Regions from separate parts of the Thioalkalivibrio sp. ALE12 genome, predicted to be linked through region 3. Evidence: predicted binding sites of a transcription regulator. Region 3 holds the regulator's gene; each other region holds the start of a gene.
What was found. The regulator FliA, encoded in region 3, starts transcription of late flagellar genes. The targets are predictions, from matches to a motif close to GCTAAAGTTNNNNNNNNNNCNGCCGATA.

Region 1 (4,464 bases), 140 kb from region 3:
CGCCCCATCGGCCAGGGGGCTGGCCTCCTACAGGCAGGGGTGACGGAGGGGGCCGTATGAACTCGGTATTGGCTCGCTTCTGGCCGATCGGGAAAATGCCAGCGCCCCATCGGCCAGAGGGCTGGCCTCCTACCGGCAGGAATGACGGAGGGGTCGCATGAACCCCGTGATGACGCCCCTCTGGCTGGCCATCCAGTTCCTCACACGCCTGCCGACCCCCGCGCTGGAGCCGCGCCCCGAAGATCTGGGGCGTTCCGTACTGACCTACCCACTGGTCGGGCTCATCCTGGGTCTGATCGTGGTGATCGTCGGCATCGCGCTGTCCGCCATTCCCGGCGCGCCGACGCTCCTTGTCGCGGCATTGGTGCTGACGTTCTGGGTGGCCCTGACGGGCGCGCTGCACCTGGACGGGCTGGCGGACACGGTGGATGCCTGGGTCGGGGGGCAACGCCATCCGGAGCGCGCCCGCGGGATCATGAAGGACCCGGCCTGCGGTCCCATGGCCGTCGCGGCAATGATCCTGGTGCTGGCGCTGAAGGGCACGGCACTGGTGGCCGTGGTGGAAGCCGGCGCGTGGATGGCCGTCCTGCTCGCCATCGTGCTGGCGCGCCTGGTGCCGCCGGTGCTGTTTCTGACTACGCCCTACGTGAACCCGGTGGGCCTGGGCGCGGAGATGGCGCAACACCTGCCGCGCGGGGCCGCGAAGGGCACGGTCGGTGTCGCGGCCCTGCTGGTACTGGTGCTGGGGCTGGTGTCGGGGCTGTGGGGCGTGATCGTGGCCGTCCTCGCCGCCGGGGCGCTGCTGTGGGGTGCCACCCGCCTCCTGAAACACTGGCTGGGCGGCTTCACCGGCGACACCGCCGGCGCCACGCTGGAGCTGGTGGAGACCTCCGTGCTGGTCATCCTCGTGCTGGCGCTCGGGCTTTATTAGCCCTCAATCCGGCGAGGGCCCTCCCATCGCCTTGTCCAGCAGTGCCAGACCTTCCTGTTCCCGGCCCTGACCACGCTGGGCGCGCACTCGGAAACGAGTTTCCGCATCGTGTTCAGCAATCATCAACGTGGCCATCTCGTCCACGAGCCGATTGACGCTAGTGCCACGTTCGCGTGCCAGCGCCTTCAGGCGTTCGTACTTTTCGTCAGGCAAACGAATCGTCAACCGAGCCACTGATGCGTCTCCCAGCCCAGGAGTAGATGGTACATCTCGGAAACCAGCGAAAGCCTGTCATCGAATGGTCACGTAACTGCCACATAATTTGCCGATGACTGTTCCCGTGAGATTTTATCCGGCTCGCATGACGCTGCGCTCGCTCGTGAACCCGCTGGCGGTCGTGCGCGACGCCCAGGCGATCGAGCCGGCACCGCCCTGGTGGCAGATCTTTCTGCGTCTGGCGTTCCCGGTGCTGCTGCTCAGCGTGATCGTCAGTCAGTGGCTGTATCAGCTCATCCCCACCGGGCTGCCGCCGGAGGCGATGCCCGGGGTGTGGGGGTTTGGCGTCTACAGCGTGCTTGCCATGAGTATCGGTGTGCTGGGCCTGGCGTGGTCCGCGCACTACCTGGCCGAACTCTTCCAGGGGCGCGGGGACCCGGACCGGGCCATGCTGGCGGTCAGTATCGGCCTGCTCCCGGCCTGGGTCGCCAAGGTCGCCGCCGCCTTTCCCTGGCCGTGGGGCAACGGCATCAGCCTGCTGCTGATCCTGTATTCGCTGTGGCTGCTGTACTGGTCGCTGCGTGGCATCCTCGGGCTGCGCCGCGGCAACCGCATCGGCCTGTTCGTGGCCACCGTCTTCTGCGGCGCCTTCATCACCCTCATCTTCGGCTGGGCCCTGATGGACCTGATCCCCGGCGCCACACCCGAGCACCGCATCGGCACCACCTGGCTGATCTGAGCCCCCGTTGTCGGGGCAACACTTGTAGGAGGCCAGCCCTCTGGGCGATCGGGTCGGACATCTGGCATTGATTAAGGAAATCGCCCAGGGGGCTGGGCTCCTACAGGAGCGGGACCGGCGGTGGGGGCTATCGCGTTGCGTGGGTGGTGCGGAGCCAAGGTTGAGTTCCGGGGCCTGTGTACAAAGCCTCTGAAACGCCGAGCAGGTGCTCGTCCTCACGATCCACCAGATCAAACAGCCGCGCGAGCCGCTGCGGTGGCGCCGTGACGGTCACAGGGCGACACCCGTGCAGTCGGCATGCGTATCGATGGGGCGGCGCGCGGTGCCTCGAGGATGCACCACGTTGTCCACGCGGCGTTCGCCCAGACGGCGTTGCAGTGCGACGTACAGTCGAAGTTGCCGGTCCAGCAGTTCATCCGGGGTGCCGTCCGCCTCGATGTAGAGGTCAATGTCGCCACCGCGTGCGGTAGCGTCCACGCGCGAGCCGAATAGCTTCACGTTTGCATCCGGCCCGAATGCACGGGCCACTTCCTCGCGGATAACCGTCTGTTGTTCGTCGCTCAGGCGCATCGCTCAAGTATATCAAGGCCCTGGGTCACATACCCGAACCGTCTCGCCTCCAACCACCACCGTCATCCTGCGAACCCGCCGCGAATCCACCACACCCCTGTCATTGCGAGGAGCGCAGCGACGAAGCAATCGCTCGGAATGAGCAAGTGTGCGGGAATCAAACGGCTTGCCACATGCAGCCGATTGCCACGTCGCCTGCGGCTCCTCGCAATGACGGGATGTGGTCGCTACCCTGGGGTGGCCGGCCCGTGGTCCCCGTTTCCGTAACTTTCTTCCACAGAACCGTCACCCCGGAAACCGCGCAGCGGTTATCTGGGATCTCTGCAGTGCGGGCTGCCCGTCGGTTGGAGTCTGGTCCGGCGTCTGGAGGTCCCGGCTCTCCGCTGCGCTGTGGCCGGGATGACGGTGAAGGGTGCGCTCTGCTGGGCATAACGGCGAGGCATGGGGTGCCGATGATGGCGTGGCTGTCGCGCGTTGGAGGGCGCATGCGCCGCGGGCGGCAAGGATTTGCCGCCCGCGGCGAAAAAAATTTCAACGAAGGGCTAAAGGTTCTGTGGGAAAGGTCGTTAAGGCATCTGAGAGCGGGGATCGGCCCGTTCACCAGAACCGCCCGAGGCGGTGACGAACGACTCTACAGGAGAGCGATCATGTCCCAAGTAATTAACACCAACGTTCTTTCCCTGAACGCCCAGCGCAACCTGAGCAACTCTCAGGGCGCGCTGGCCCAGAGCCTGGAACGTCTGTCCTCGGGCCTGCGTATCAACAGCGCCAAGGACGACGCGGCCGGTCTGGCCATTTCCGAGCGTTTCACCTCGCAGATTCGCGGCCTGAATCAGGCCGTACGCAATGCCAATGACGGCATCTCTTTCGCACAGAGCGCTGAGGGCGCCCTTGGTACAGTTGGCGATGCGATGCAGCGCATCCGCGAGCTTGCGGTGCAGGCGGCCAACGATACCAACTCTGCCTCCGATCGCGAAGCGCTGAACAACGAAGTCAACCAACTCGTTGAAGAGATCAACCGCGTTGCCAATTCCACCGAGTTCAACGGTGAAAATATCCTCAACGGTGAGCTGGAGGATCTGGTGTTCCAGGTGGGCGCGAACCAAGGTCAGACGATCTCAGTCGATGGAGTGGATTCTCGCACGAGCCAGCTTGGCGAGTCTCTTCTGGGTGGTGAGACGGTTAATATCGCAACTTTGGAGGACGCGGCGCCCTTCGACGAACTGAACAACGACCTGACCTTGAACGAGGTCGGGGTGAACCTGGCGGACGTTGAATCGTTCGATGACATCGTTGCGGCAATCAACGCGGTTTCAGATGACAGTGGTGTGACAGCCTCACGCGCGGATTCCGTCGAGACGGATCCACTTGCCTTCACGGCGTCTTCTGGCGGCGATACTACCGTTGAAATCAATGGTGAAACGATCACCATCGGCGAGAACGACGATGTAAATACCGCGGCGACGCTAATCAATGCGGAGTCGGGTGTGACGGGCGTTACGGCTACGGTTAATGATAATGACGAGCTGATTTTGTCATCGGATGATGACTTCACCTTTGAAGTCACCGCGTACGGGACAGACTCCGATATCGGTGGTTTTGATGCAGCGGAAGAGCAGGAATTCGTTCGCGCCATCAACCTCGAAGCCGGGGTCTCCGACGGGATTGTCGTAGGGGGTGATGATGCGGCTTTGCTTGGTCTGGACGGCACCGTGGAAGATAATGCGATTGCCGATGTGAGCGTGCTCACCCGCGAGGACGCCACGCAGACGATTGGGACAATTGATGCCGCTCTGCAGCAGGTCTCCAACCTGCGTTCCGAGTTGGGTGCGGTCCAGATCCGTTTCGAGAGCACTATCTCGAACCTGGAGATCTCGTCGGAAAACCTGTCCGCCGCCCGTTCGCGGATCATGGATGCCGACTTCGCTTCCGAGACGGCCGAGCTGACCCGTGCCCAGGTGCTGCAGCAGGCGGGTACCTCGGTGCTCTCGCAGGCCAACGCGGTTCC
Region 2 (4,464 bases), on a different contig from region 3:
ATGTCGGTGTCCTGCGTGGCGACGCCCAGATGCGTAAACAGCCGGGTCAGCAGCGGGTAGTTGCGCTCGTTGTAGACGACGAACCCGGTGTCGATGGGTGTGGGCCCCTGCGGGTCGGGCACGTCCACGGTGTGGGCGTGACCACCGAGTTCCGGTTCCGACTCGAACAGTTGCACGTGGTGGCGGGTCTGCAGGATCCAGGCGGCGGACAGGCCGGCGATGCCTCCACCGATGACGGCGATGCGCGAGCGTTGCATGGTGGTGGTTCTCCGGACCCGAAAGGTGATGGACAACTTATACAATAGCTGTACAATCTTTGTAAATGGTCGCCGACGAAAGTTCCCGGGTTTCCTGTGCCGGGGGCGCTTCGCGAGACCCCGCGTACCAACGGAGACATGGACCGTGAAGACAGACGAGCAAACGCAGGCCGGCGCCCCCGAATGGCCGCCGGAGGTGCGCGAGGCCCTGGCCACGCACGAGATTGTGGGCATTACGTCCGGCCTGTCGGACTTTCGCGATGCCGAGGCGCTGCTGGAAGCAACGGCTCCGGGCCGCTGGCAGCGGCTGGAGTGGGGCATGGGGTCGGCGCACAACCGCGAGCAGTTCCACGCGCTGCAGCAGGCCACCGGCGCGGCCGTGCTGCCGCTGTTCATCGCGCGCGAGGGCGTGATCGGCGGGCTGCCCGAGTTGCGCGAGTATCTGGGGCAGCGGGCGTTGCAGGCGCGCGGCGACGGGCCGCGCCCGGACGCAGCCGCGCCCGCCCTGCACGTCCTGGGGTTCGGCGGCCTGCTACCCTTCGCATTCTTCGGGCTGGGCGCGTGGATGGCCCAGCCCGAATGGCAGGCTTTCGCGCTGGAGGCCCTGGCGCTCTATGGTGCGGTGATCCTGTCGTTCCTGGGGGCGATCCACTGGGGGATCTTCCTGGTGGATCGGCAGCACCGGGTGGGCCCGCTCGCGGCCCCGGTGTGGGCGGTGGTGCCATCCATCCTGGCCTGGCTGGCGGTGCTGCAGCCGCTGCCGGAGGCGCTGATGACCCTGACGGTGCTGTTTCTCGGGGTGCTGTGGGTGGATCGGCTGAGCCTGTATCGCCGCGCATTGCCGCGGGGCTACCTGGGCCTGCGCCTGGTGCTGACCGCCGGGGCGATGCTGGCGCTGGCTTCGGGCTTCGCGGTCACCCTGGTCGCCTGACCGGGCCCGGAAAGAGGAAAACGCAAGAATGAGCGAACACAAGGACTCGATGATGGATGCAGACGCCCGGACGGCCGACGAGCCGACGGCCACCAATGCCTCGGGCCAGCCACTGGCGGCCCCGGAACAGCTCGCCGAGCGCTACCGCGACATCCTCGCCGGTCTGGGCGAGAACCCGCAGCGCGAGGGCCTGCTGGATACCCCGATGCGCGCCGCGAAGGCGATGCAGTATCTCACCCGTGGCTATCACCAGGACCTGGACAGTATCGTCAACGGGGCCCTGTTCTCGTCGGACAACGACGAGATGGTGCTGCTGCGCGATATCGAACTGTACTCCCTGTGCGAGCATCACCTGCTGCCGATCATCGGCAAGGTGCATGTGGCCTACCTGCCCAATGGCAAGGTGATCGGTTTGTCCAAGATCGCCCGGATTGTCGACATGTTCGCGGCGCGCCTGCAGATCCAGGAGAGCCTGACGCGCCAGATCGCCGAGGCCCTGATGCAGGTGACGAACGCCAAGGGAGTCGGCGTGGTGGTGGACGCCAAGCACATGTGCATGACCATGCGCGGGGTGGAGAAGCAGCATTCGTCGATGGCGACCTCGGTGATGCTGGGCGCCTTCCGCGAGGACGGCCGCACCCGGCGCGAGTTCCTCAATCTGATCGGTCGCACGGGCAACTGACCGTTCCCGGGGCCGCCGGGCGGTGTCACTACACAAAAAAATGGCCCGGCGCGAAGGCCGGGCCAAAGATCGTCCGGACACCCGTGTGATGGAGGGTTCTGGTCCGAACGGCGGAAAACCGGCTGCCGTTGCCACGAGCCGATGATTTCCGCAACTTGTATAAGTGGACAGGGACTGTGGAAACAGGTTCCTGACAGTCGCCGAAAGAATGTGCTGGGCATCACATTTTCCTGTCCCCGGGAGTCTCGATGCGCGGTCTGGAACAGATCCCCTGGTTGTACGACGGCCTGATGGCCGGTGCCGAGTTGCTGGGCCTGCGGCGCTGGCGCCGGCGCCTGGTGGCGGGCGCGCACGGCCGGGTACTGGAGATCGGCTGCGGGACCGGGCGCGACCTGCCGCTGTACGCGGACCCGGAACGGGTCATCGGCATCGACCCGGACCTGGCGGCCTTGCGCCGGGCCCGCCGGCGGGCGCCATCCGTGCCGCTGGTGGTGGCGCGGGCCGAGACCCTGCCGTTTGCCGACGGCGCCTTCGATACCGTGGTCTCCGGTCTGGTGTTCTGCAGCGTGCAGGATCCGCCGCGGGCCCTCGGCGAGGTGCGCCGGGTGCTGGCGGAAGCGGGCGAGCTGCGCATGCTGGAGCATGTGCGTCACACGCGGCCGCTGCTGGCCCGCGCCCAGGACCGGGTGCAGCCGGCCTGGACCTGCATCACCGGCGGCTGTCACCCGAACCGCGATACCGAGGCCGCGGTGGAGCGCGCCGGCTTCTGCATCGACCCGGAAGACCGTGTGGCACGGGGCGTAATGCGGCGCTTCGCGGCGCGGGTCTGCCGCGCGTCCGCGGATGCCTCCGAGCGTAACGCCGGGGATGGGGGCTGAAGGGCAAGGGCCTTTGTTCACCACGAAGGGCACGAAGATACGAAGGAAGGGCAAGGGCGTGTAACCACAGAGGTCACGGAGGACACGGAGAAAGTCGATCGTTGCCGGAGCAGGGCGGGTGATGGCCCAGTCAAGAGAAGGCCCCGGGCATGGATGCGCCGGGGCCTTTCTGGGTGGACGGTCGGTAACGTGTCAGGCGGTCGTGTTGATGTTGGTGCCGACGTTGTCCGGCAGGCCCTGAGTGGCAGCCTGCATCTCGCCGATGTCGGGCATGGCCTGCAGCATCGACTGAGCCGCCATCTCTTGGGACTCCATCGCCTTCTTCTGCACGGCCACATCCTTCTGCATGGCCACCTGCTGCTGGCTGTTCTGCGTGGCCATCGCGGCAATCGCGCTTGCGTCCATCTCGTACTCCCGGTTCTGAATGTGCAGGCCCGTTGCACTCGATAGGGGGAACGGGCCTGCCCCCGGTGACGGCTGCATCCCCGCAGACTTGAGCCCCCGAATCGGATTTTTTTCAGAAGGTACCTGTTCTACGGGGCCATCGCCGTGCGTCCGGGCTCCCCGTCCTTCTCCATACCCTGGCTGGTTTGATCTGCCCTGGCCCTTCCTTCGTATCTTCGTGCCCTTCGTGGTGAACAGCGCCCTTGACCTTCAATGGGCGTTTCGCTCGCTTCGTCCGCGTCCTGTCTATTTCGGGGCGATCGCGACCCGCGCCTTCGGGGTGCGCCGTGACATGGGTGCCAGGGTCCGGAGATCCCGGCTCTTCGCTTCGCTGCGGCCGGGGTGACGGGGAGTGTTGCCCCGTGCCCCGCGATCACCCGTCAGCAACGTCGGCTCCAGCGCGTCGCCCTGTAGTCAGTCCTTCTCCGTGTCCTCTGTGCCCTCCGTGGTGCAATCCGCCCTGGCCCTTCTTCGTGCCTTCGTGTGCTTCGTGGTGAATACATTCAGTCGGCGGGGCGTTACTGGCGCTGGGCCTCGAACTCGATGATCAGTTCGACTTCGTCGCCGACGATGTCGCGGGTCAGGCCGTAGGTCATGCCGAAGTCGGAGCGGTTGAAGCTGCCGCGCATCGACGCACCGAGCACGTACGGCCGGCCGAACAGGCCGCCGAGCGGGAACGGGTAGCGCCCGACCTTGTTGATCGTCACGTCGAGGTGGATGGTGCGGGTCTCGCCCAGCAGCTCGAGCCCGCCGCTGAGGCGCCCGGTGTTCTCGCTGGTCGGCTCGTAGCGCGTGGCGGTAAAGCGCATCTCCGGGTATTCCTCGACGTTCAGGAAGTCCTCGTTGCGCAGGTGGTCGTCGCGCTCGGCGTGGTTGGTGAACACGCTGTCGGTCTGGATGACGAAATGGCCGTCGCCCAGCTCGCCCGTGTCGGGGTCGAAGACGAACTCGCCCTCGGCTTCCAGGAACATGCCCAGGACCTTGGCATAGCCGGCATGATCGACCAGGAAGCCGACCGCGAAGTGGTCGGGGTCGATGACCCAGCGGTCGGCATCGGCCAGGGCCTGCGCGGGCAGCGCCAGGGCCGTGGCCAGCAGGCCACCCAGCAGCAGGCGGCGCAGGCGGGCGGGGCGGCGGTTGTTGCGGGCGTCAGTCATGACACACCTCCGGTCGGTGGCGGTACAGCCAGTGGATATCCACGGCAAAGGACAGGCCCAGGGCCAGCAGGCCGGCCAGGGCGATGGTGATGGCGGCGGGTGCGGGCAGGCCGGG
Region 3 (4,464 bases):
TACGAAAGACCGCATTCAGCAGATCCCGGTCATCCGGATTCTGTTCCAGGTCGATGAGTTGCTCGTTGAGCCCCTCCAGCAGTTCCCCGGCCTCGATCAGGAAGTCCTGAAGGATTTCGTCATTGGGGTCGATGGCCATTCAGTCTCTCCGGTCGCGTGGCGCCATTCGCATGAGGGGAACTGCCTAGAAGCCCAGGCTCGATAGCAGATCGTCCACCTCGTCCTGTCCTTGAACGACATCCGCGGCGGAATCTTGAGTCTTGGGCACGCTGGGACCGTGACCCTTGCGGTCCGCCTCGCGATCCTCCTCGCGTTGTTCAAGCGACGCCTCGGCCGCCTCGACCTGCTCCATGCGCCCACTGGAGAGCCGGATCAGGGACACCAGGTTCTCTTCCAGGTCGGTCACCAGCTGGATCACGCGGCGAATCACCTGGCCGGTAATATCCTGATAGCTCTGTGCCATCAGCACCTCGGAGAGCAGCCGGCGCAGCTCCTCGGTGTCTTCCCCCGCCTGCGCGAAGAACGTGTCGAGCTCGCGGGCAAAGTCCCGGAACTCCTCCACCGAGAGCTGGCGGTTGCGAAAGCGCGTCCACTTCGCCGTCAGGTTGGCCGCCTGCTGACTGAACGACTCCGCGATCGGCAGGCTCGACTCGATGGCATTCATGGTGTCGTGGGCCGCCTGTTCGGTCATCGTGACCACGTAATTCAGGCGTTCCTTTGCGTCCGGGATCTCCGCCTGGGTCAGTTCGACCAGACGCGAATCGCCGCGGAAGCTTTGCAGGGCCTCGTGAAGATCACGGGTCAGCTTGCCCAGCTCGTCGAAGAGTTCGCGGTCATAGGGGCGCGCCAGATCCTGCACCAGCGCCCGGGCGCCCGTGTCGTCGCCCGCCTCCAGCGTCTTGACCAACTGCCGCGCAAGCTCCAGCTGATCGTCGCGTGGTGGGTGTTCCTGTTCAGTCATGAGAAGCCTCTTGCGGGTACGGCGCGGAAGGTTTCGGACGACGCCCGCGGCGGTCGGTGCCACGGGCGTCGGGCATATCGGTCACAGGCCCATGATTATCCCTGTGCTTCAATGCGTTCGAAGATCTTGTCGATCTTTTCCTTCAGCGTCTCGGCGGTGAACGGCTTGACCACGTAGCCGTTCACGCCCGCCTCGGCCGCCTCGACGATCTGGTCGCGCTTGGCCTCCGCCGTCACCATCAGCACCGGCATGGACTTGAGGTTCGGGTCGGCGCGCACGGCCTTCAGCAAGTCGATCCCCGGCATGTTGGGCATGTTCCAGTCGGTGATCAGAAAGTCGAAATCCCCGTTCTGCAGCATAGGCAGCGCGGTGCTGCCGTCGTCGGCTTCCTGGGTATTGTTGAAGCCAAGATCACGCAACAGGTTCTTGATAATGCGCCGCATCGTGGAAAAGTCGTCCACGATGAGAATCTTCATTCCCTTGTCCACACGTCACTCCGGGATTCGTAGGGTGGGTTTTAGAATAACTGCAAAGCCGTACCGTCTTCGAGCCACGAACCCAGGCGGGCGCGCAGTCGAATGGTGGCCTGACTTCGGATCTGGCTGACGCGCGACTCGGTCACGCCCAGCACGGCGCCGATCTCGCGCAGGTTGAGCTCTTCGATGTAGTAGAGCGACAGCACCAGCCGCTCGCGTTCGGGGAGATCGCCGAGGGCTTCGGCCAGTTCCTGACGGAACTCACCGGCCTCGAGGGTGCGGGCCGGCGACACCTCCTGCCCTTCGATCACGCGATCGGCCCCGTCGTCACCCCCGCCGAGGTCGTCCAGGGCGAACAGGTGGGCTCCGGCGTGATCCTGCAGCATCTCGTAGTACTGGTCGATCGGCACGTCCAGCTCGGCGGCGACCTCGCTGCCACGCGCCGCCCGCCCCTCGCGCGCCTCGACGGTCTGGATCGCCGCGGCAATACGCCGACTGTTGCGGTGCACCGAACGCGGTGTCCAGTCACTGCGGCGCAGCTCGTCGATCATCGCGCCACGGATGCGGATCCCGGCGTAGGTGGCAAAGGTCGCGCCCTGGCCGCCCTCGAACTGGCGCGCCGCCTCGAGCAGCCCGATCATGCCCGCCTGAATCAGGTCATCCACCTGCACCGAGGCGGGGAGCCGCGCCATCAGGTGATGGGCGATGCGGTGGACCAGCTCGACGTGATCGGCAATCAGCTCCTCGTGCCCGCCGCTGGCCGCGGAGGCCGCCTGATAGCCGGAAAGTCGATTACGCGTCGTCATCATGCGCTCTGCAGCATCCGTTCCACGAAAAACCCGACGCCACCGTGGTCACCGCCGCCCACCGGCCAGCGGTCTACGGTCCGTGCCAGTTCGGCAAAGGCCTTCCCCGCCGGGCTCCCGGGGTACTGCTGTACCACTGGCGCGCGTTTCTGCACCGCCTTGCGCAGGTGATCATCCATCGGAATATAGCCGGCCAGGTCGAGCACCACCTCCGGCAGGTAGTTGCCGCAGACGGTATTGAGTTTCTGCATCAGTCGCTCGGCGCCTTCGCGGCCGTCGACCATGTTCGTCACCATGCGGAAGCGACGCAGGCCATGATCGCGGTGCAGGACCTTGATCAGGGCATAAGCGTCGGTAATCGAGGCGGGCTCGTCGCAGACCACCACCAGGGTCTCCTGGACCGCGCGGCAGAACGACGTCACGGATTCCTGCAGGCCGGCCGCGGTGTCCACGATCAGCACATCCAGGGGTTTGCGATAGGCGCTGAAGGCATGGATCAGACCGGCATGCTCGGCCGGCGTCAGGTTGGCCATCGCCGCGATCCCCGAAGCCGAAGGCACCACCTTTACCCCGTCCGGCCCCTGGACGAGCACATCCTCCAGGCTGTCCACATCACCGGTCACCAGGTCGTGCAGCGTGCGCTCGGGACGCATCCCCAGCAGCAGGTCCACGTTGGCCAGGCCCAGATCGGCGTCGAACAGCATGACCTCGCGCCCGAGCCGGGCCAGGCCCACCGACAGGTTCACCGATACGTTGGTCTTGCCCACCCCGCCCTTGCCCGAGGCAACCGCGATGACCTTCAACGGCTTGTTAGTGCGTGGCATAGCGCCCCTTCCCGACCGGTTGAATCAGTTCCAGCGTGGCGGGCTCCGCCGCCCGTGCCGGACGTGCCTGGGCGCGCGCGCGTCGCGGCGGTTCCATCTCCGCCAGGCGCTCGGCCGCCCAGGTCTCGCGGGCATTGGCCGCTGCCCCGGGTTCATCGGCGGCATCCTCCAGGGCCAGTCGGGTCAGATACCCGGTATCGACCCGGTGAAAGTCCTCGGCAATACGCTGGCCATCGCTGACGAACCCCAGCCCCAGGTGCTGATCCAGCAGTACGGACAGGACCTCGCCCAGCTCCTCGGCCTCGTCCAGCTTGGTCAGCACCAGCGCCGAGGGCTCCGCCTTGCGAAATGCCTCCAGCACCCGCCGCAACGCGCTCCCCTGGGTCGTCGCCGACACCACCAGCCAGCTCTCGGCCCGGATGTCCGGCGGCAGGTGCGCGAACAGGGATTCGTCCTCCACTGCCCGCGGGGCCTGTCCCGCCGTATCCACCAGGATCAGGTGCCCATCCTCCACGCGGCGCGCCAGTTCGCGCAACTCTCTCGCGTTCTGCAGCACCCGCACCGAGATCCCCGCCATCTGGGCGAAGGCCTGCAACTGGCGCGTGGCCCCGATGCGCTGGCTGTCCAGGGTGACCAGCGTAACCGAATCCGGGCCCATGCGGCGGATCTGGCGCAGCGCGATGCGGGCCAGCGTGGTGGTCTTGCCAACGCCGGTGGGCCCGACCAGCGCCAGCAGGCCGCCCTCGTCCAGGATGTCCGGCCGGTGGGTGGCAATCGCGCCCGACAACCGCGCCCGCAGGCGTTCCCAGGCCTGTTCCGGCGAGCTGTCATCGAGAATGCTTCCGGCCAGGCTGCGCGCCAGGGCGTCGCTGAACCCGCGGTCGATCAGGCGCGCCTTGCATTCCGCCGCCAGCGGGTGGCGGGCCGCCCAGCGCGCCTCTTCGCTCTCCGCATACTGGCGCGTCATCAGGCTGCGCAGGTCGCGCAGCTCCTGCCGCATGGCGGTCAGCTCCGGGTCGGCCGGCCACGACGCTGCGGCCTGACCGGCGCCGCGCTCGCGGGCCGGCCGGGCGGTTGTGCTCGCTTCGCGGCTCGTCGCGGGCGCGTCCTGCGCGGCTACCGGCTCCGACGCGGCGCCGTCCTCCAGCGCCGCGACCACCTCCAGCCAGCCGTCGACCCGGCGACTGGACAGGATGACCGCGTCCTCGCCCTGCTGCTCGCGCACCTGGCGCATCGCGTCACGCATGTCCCGGGCCCGATATCGTCTGACGTTCATGCTTTTTCTCCTGTGCCGCTCGCGCGGCGGAACCCTTCATCGTGTCGTTCAGGCGGACTGCTTCTGCGACTCTTCCTGGCCGACGGTGGCAACCACCCGGATCCGGCGATTGTCCGGAATC
Region 4 (4,464 bases), on a different contig from region 3:
CCGCGGCTATGGTGAGTGCGGTCCTGGAGGCAACGGCCCGGCCGCTGGCGGAGGCCGAGCCGCACACCGACCTCGCGGAGGTTCGGGCCTTTGCGTACCGCGCGCGGCCGTTGGAATGGGTGTTGCCGGCCTTGCTGCGGCAGCTGGAGGCGGCCCCGCCGGCCGATCCGGAAGGCCGCCTGCTGGCGGCGACCCTAGCCGCGCCCGTTGACTGGGATAAGCGGGCGCGTGAGCTCGGGGTGTCCGGGCGGCGCGGCGTCACCCGCAGGCTGCGCCGCGCCGCCCGGGCCTGGCTGGAGACCCGTAGCCCGTAGCCCGTAGTCCGGGTCAGAGCCGGAACTGCGCCAGGGCCTGCTGGATCTCCTTTTCCACCTGCTTGAGCTCGTCGGAGGCGGCGCTGACCCGGTCGGCGGTGTTGGCCGACTGATCCGCCTCGTCGGAGATCTGCACGATATTGCGGTTGATATCCTCGACCACCGTGCTCTGCTGGCGCGAAGCGACCGCGATCTGCTCGGTCATCTCCACGATGGTGGTGACCGACTGCCGGATCTGCTGCAGGGCGCCGTTGACCTCGGCGGTATGCTCCATGGTCGACTCGGCCTCTTCCTGACCCTGTTCCATGGCCTTGACGGCACTGGTGGTGGCGGTTTGCAGGCGCGAGATCATGGACTCGATCTCGTCGGTGGATTCCTGTGTGCGGGTCGCGAGCTTGCGGACCTCGTCGGCGACCACCGCGAAGCCGCGGCCATGTTCGCCGGCGCGGGCGGCCTCGATGGCCGCGTTCAGGGCCAGCAGGTTGGTCTGCTCGGCGACCCCGCGGATCACCTCGAGGATGGTCCCGATCTGCTTGGAGTCCTCGCCCAGCTTGGAGACGGTCCCGGCGGCCTGCTCGACGGTGCCGAGCAGCGAGGCCATGGACTCGATGTTCTTCTCCATCACCTCGGAGCCATTGTTCACCGCATCCCCGGCTTCCTGGCCGGCCTGGGAGGTCGCGTCGGTGTTGCGCGCGATCTCCTCGGCGCTGCTTTGCAGCTCGTTGATCGCGGTGGCGACACGCTCGGTCTCGTCGCGCTGGCGCGAGACCGCCTCGCGGGCCTCGTAGGCCTCCTGGTTCAGGTTCTCGGTGGCGCGGTTGAGTGTCTCGGTGCTGCCGCGTGCGTGGCCGATGGCCTGGGCGATCTTGTCGGTGAAGCGGTTGAACGCACGGCCGAGCTGGGCGGTTTCGATCAGGCCGTTCTCGTCCAGACGGCGGCTCAGATCGCCATCGCCATCGGCGATCTCCTCGAGCGCCGCGGTGGAGTGGGCCAGCGCGCGCCGCACGACCAGGATGATGAACACCGCGCCGGCCAGCCCGAGGATCACGCCGATCAGGGCCAGGATGCCCTGGGTCGTCTGGGTGGCGCGCATGTCGGCGGTCAGGGCGGCGGCGCTGCGTTCGGCGCGGGCAGTGATGCGCTCGCTGAGTCCTTGCAGATGATCGCGGGCCTCGACCAGCAGCGGGCCGATCTCGGTCCGAATCAGGTAGGCATCCTGCAGGGCCTGTTCGCTGCCGTGGATCTCGATCAGGTCGTCCAGCGCGGTGTTCTGGGTATCCAGGGCCATCTGGAAGTCTTCCAGCGCGATCTGCTGTTCGAAGTCGAGATCGTCGAACTGGTCCATCAGCTGCGCGGTGATGTCGTTGGTGCGGGTCGAGAACAGGCGCACGTTCTCACGGAAGGCGTCATCGCGGAAGGCGATGAACCCGCGCAGGTTGGAGGTGACCTGGACCACCGACATGCGCAGCTCATGCAGGGTGTCGAGACGGTCCCAGGAACGCTGGAAGCGCGGCAGGGCCATCTCGGCGTCGATCATCATGTTGGTCTGCTGGGTCATCTCGCGGCTGGCCGGGTTGGCCCGGGCGTTGGCGATTCCCAGGGCCGGCATGTTCTCGGCCGCGTTCTCCGCCACCTCGATCAGGCGGTCCTCGAAGCTGGCGAACTGATCCACCAGGCGGCGTACCTCGGTCGCGCTGGCGGCGAGTTCCTCGTCGGCCGCGATGACCGGATTCTCGTTCAGGGCCCGCGTGGCCGCATCGAGCTCGCGCATCGCGTTTTGCCATGCATCGCGATGCGACTGCTCCTCGCTCATCAGGTAGAAGCCGAGAAACGCCGCGCTCTCCTGCAGCAGCTGCTCGACATCGTTGACCCGGGCGACGGCCGGGTAGTCAGCCTGCGTGAGCTGCTCGACCCCCTGACTGCCCGTGCTCATCGCGCGCAGTGCCAGCAGGGAGTTGATGATCAGGATGGCGACGACCAGGCCGAACCCGGCAATCAGCAGCCCCCGGATGGAGAGTTTGTCCAGCATGCGATGACTCCTTCAGCGCGCCCTGTCCCGGGCGCTTCGCGAACCGGCCGCGGTCTCGGAGAGCGCGGACCCGAAAGGTGGCTATTCAACCCCTGTTACGGCAGACCCCCGGCAGAGTTGAGGGGTGGCCGGAAACCCGAGTGTAGACGCGCCGACGCTCAACCGGATTCCAGCTGCTCCCAGCGCTCGAAGCAGTGGGCCAGCTCGGCCTCCACGGTCTCGAGCCGCGCCTGCAGGTCGCGCATGCGTTCACCGTCGCGCAGGGCCTCGGGATCGGTCATCGCCGTGGTCAGTTCCTGTTGCTCGGTCTCCAGGGCCTCGATCCGGGCCGGGAGGGCCTCCAGTTCGCGCGCATCCTTGTAGGACAGCTTGCGCGGGGTCGCCGTAGCGTTTTCCGATGTCTGCGGCGATGGTTCGGGAGCGGGCTCGGCCCGCGGCTCCGGGGCGCCGGGGCGGGCGGCGGCCGCGGTTTCGCCCTCCAGCAGCCGCTGCGTGACGCGTTCGGGCAGGTCGGACCAGCCACCCACGAACTCTTCCACCGACCCGTCGCCCGGCAGGACCAGGGTCGAGGTCGCGACATTGTCCAGAAACGAGCGGTCGTGGCTGACCACGATCACCGTCCCGGTGTACTCGATCAGGAGCTGTTCCAGCAGCTCCAGGGTCTCCACATCGAGGTCGTTGGTGGGTTCGTCGAGCACCAGCAGATTTGCCGGGCGCAGGAACAGCTTGGCCAGCAGCAGGCGATTGCGCTCGCCCCCGGACAGCGCCGACACCGGCTGGCGGGAACGTGATGGCGGGAACAGGAAGTCTTCCAGGTAGGACAAAATGTGCCGGCTCTCGCCATTGACCATCACCCGGTCGCGCCCCTCGCCGACCGCGTCCTGCACCGTGGTGTCCTCGTCGAGATGCGCGCGCGCCTGGTCGAAGTACGCGATCTCCAGCTGGGTGCCCAGCTTCACGTGACCGGCCAGCGGCTCCATCTGTCCGAGCAGGCCGCGCAGCAGGGTCGTCTTGCCCGCGCCGTTGGGTCCGACGATGCCCAGGGCATCGCCGCGTTGCAGCAGCAGGTTCACGTCCCTGACGATGGGTTTTTCGTAGCCGAAATCGGCGTGTTCCGCCTCGATCACCAGCCGGCCCGAACGCTGTTCCGGGCTCAGCTTCATCTTGACCTGGCCGCTGCGTTCGCGACGCTCGGCGCGCTTCTTGCGCAGGGCCTGCAGTGCCCGCACGCGCCCCTCGTTGCGGGTACGCCGTGCCTTGATGCCCTGGCGCACCCAGGCCTCCTCCTGCGCCAGCTTGCGGTCGAACTCCGCGCGCTGGGTGGCCTCGGTCTCCAGGCGTTCGGCCTGGCGCTCGCGGAATTCCTCGATCGACGGCGGATGTTCATACAGCTGCCCGCGGTCCAGCTCCAGGATGCGGGTGGCTACACTCTCCATGAACTGGCGGTCATGGCTGATGAAGACCACGGTCAGGCCGCTCTCGAGCAGGAACTCTTCCAGCCAGCGGATCGCGGCCACGTCGAGATGGTTGGTCGGTTCGTCGAGCAGCAGCAGCTGCGGGCGCTGCACCAGCTCGCGTGCCAGCCAGACCCGGCGCTTGAGTCCGCCGGACAGCGCGGCGAACTCCGCCTCGGGGTCCAGGCTCAGACGGGAGATGGTGGTCTCCACCCGGTTCTGCAGGCTCCAGCCATCGATGGCGTCGAGCTGCGACTGCACTGGCCCCATCTTCTCCAGGGCATCCATGTCGCCGCCGGCCGCGGCCTGGCTCAGGTGGTGGAAGCGCTCCAGCAGGCGCCCGGCCTCGCCCAGGCCCTCGGCCACGACATCGAACACCGTCCCTTCAATGCCCGGGGGCAACTCCTGGGTCAGGTAGGCGGTGGTGAGGCCGTCCTGGCAGGTGATCTCGCCCGAATCCGCCTGCGCCTCGCCGTTGAGCACCTTGAGCAGGGTGGATTTGCCCTCTCCGTTGCGCCCGGCGATGGCGACGCGCTCGCCGGGTTCCAGGCTCAGGTTGATGCCGTCGAGCAGGGCGGCCATGCCGTAGGCCAGGTGGATGTTGCGCAGGGTGAGCAGTGCCATTCGAGTTCCGGTCGCGAGCGAGTTTTGTAGCGGGCGCCAAGCC

Region 1: F614_RS0101205 (flagellin) is a predicted target of FliA. The motif match lies at 2,998-3,025, and genes of this name have one in related genera.
Region 2: F614_RS0103580 (YjfB family protein) is a predicted target of FliA. The motif match lies at 3,220-3,247, and genes of this name have one in related genera.
Region 4: F614_RS0110230 (methyl-accepting chemotaxis protein) is a predicted target of FliA. The motif match lies at 2,439-2,466, and genes of this name have one in related genera.

What each region holds. Positions count from the first base shown of each region.
Region 1 covers NZ_KB905905.1:254,917-259,380, reverse strand. The annotation lists gene cobS (adenosylcobinamide-GDP ribazoletransferase) at 158-931, shown strand; gene F614_RS0101220 (hypothetical protein) at 935-1,144, opposite strand; gene F614_RS0101215 (YIP1 family protein) at 1,260-1,886, shown strand; gene F614_RS0101210 (hypothetical protein) at 2,157-2,456, opposite strand; gene F614_RS0101205 (flagellin) at 3,104-4,464, shown strand, end outside.
Region 2 covers NZ_KB905906.1:52,263-56,726, forward strand. The annotation lists gene F614_RS0103560 (NAD(P)/FAD-dependent oxidoreductase) at 1-257, opposite strand, end outside; gene F614_RS0103565 (DUF3429 domain-containing protein) at 403-1,188, shown strand; gene folE (GTP cyclohydrolase I FolE) at 1,217-1,870, shown strand; gene F614_RS0103575 (class I SAM-dependent methyltransferase) at 2,119-2,748, shown strand; gene F614_RS0103580 (YjfB family protein) at 2,941-3,153, opposite strand; gene F614_RS0103585 (YceI family protein) at 3,711-4,349, opposite strand; gene F614_RS0103590 (CDP-alcohol phosphatidyltransferase family protein) at 4,342-4,464, opposite strand, start outside.
Region 3 covers NZ_KB905905.1:119,659-124,122, reverse strand. The annotation lists gene F614_RS0100600 (chemotaxis protein CheA) at 1-139, opposite strand, end outside; gene F614_RS0100595 (protein phosphatase CheZ) at 185-961, opposite strand; gene cheY (chemotaxis response regulator CheY) at 1,057-1,437, opposite strand; gene F614_RS0100585 (RNA polymerase sigma factor FliA) at 1,479-2,246, opposite strand; gene F614_RS0100580 (MinD/ParA family protein) at 2,243-3,067, opposite strand; partial or broken gene flhF (flagellar biosynthesis protein FlhF) at 3,236-4,343, opposite strand; gene flhA (flagellar biosynthesis protein FlhA) at 4,392-4,464, opposite strand, start outside.
Region 4 covers NZ_KB905910.1:100,566-105,029, forward strand. The annotation lists gene F614_RS0110225 (GNAT family N-acetyltransferase) at 1-314, shown strand, start outside; gene F614_RS0110230 (methyl-accepting chemotaxis protein) at 328-2,343, opposite strand; gene F614_RS0110235 (ATP-binding cassette domain-containing protein) at 2,502-4,421, opposite strand.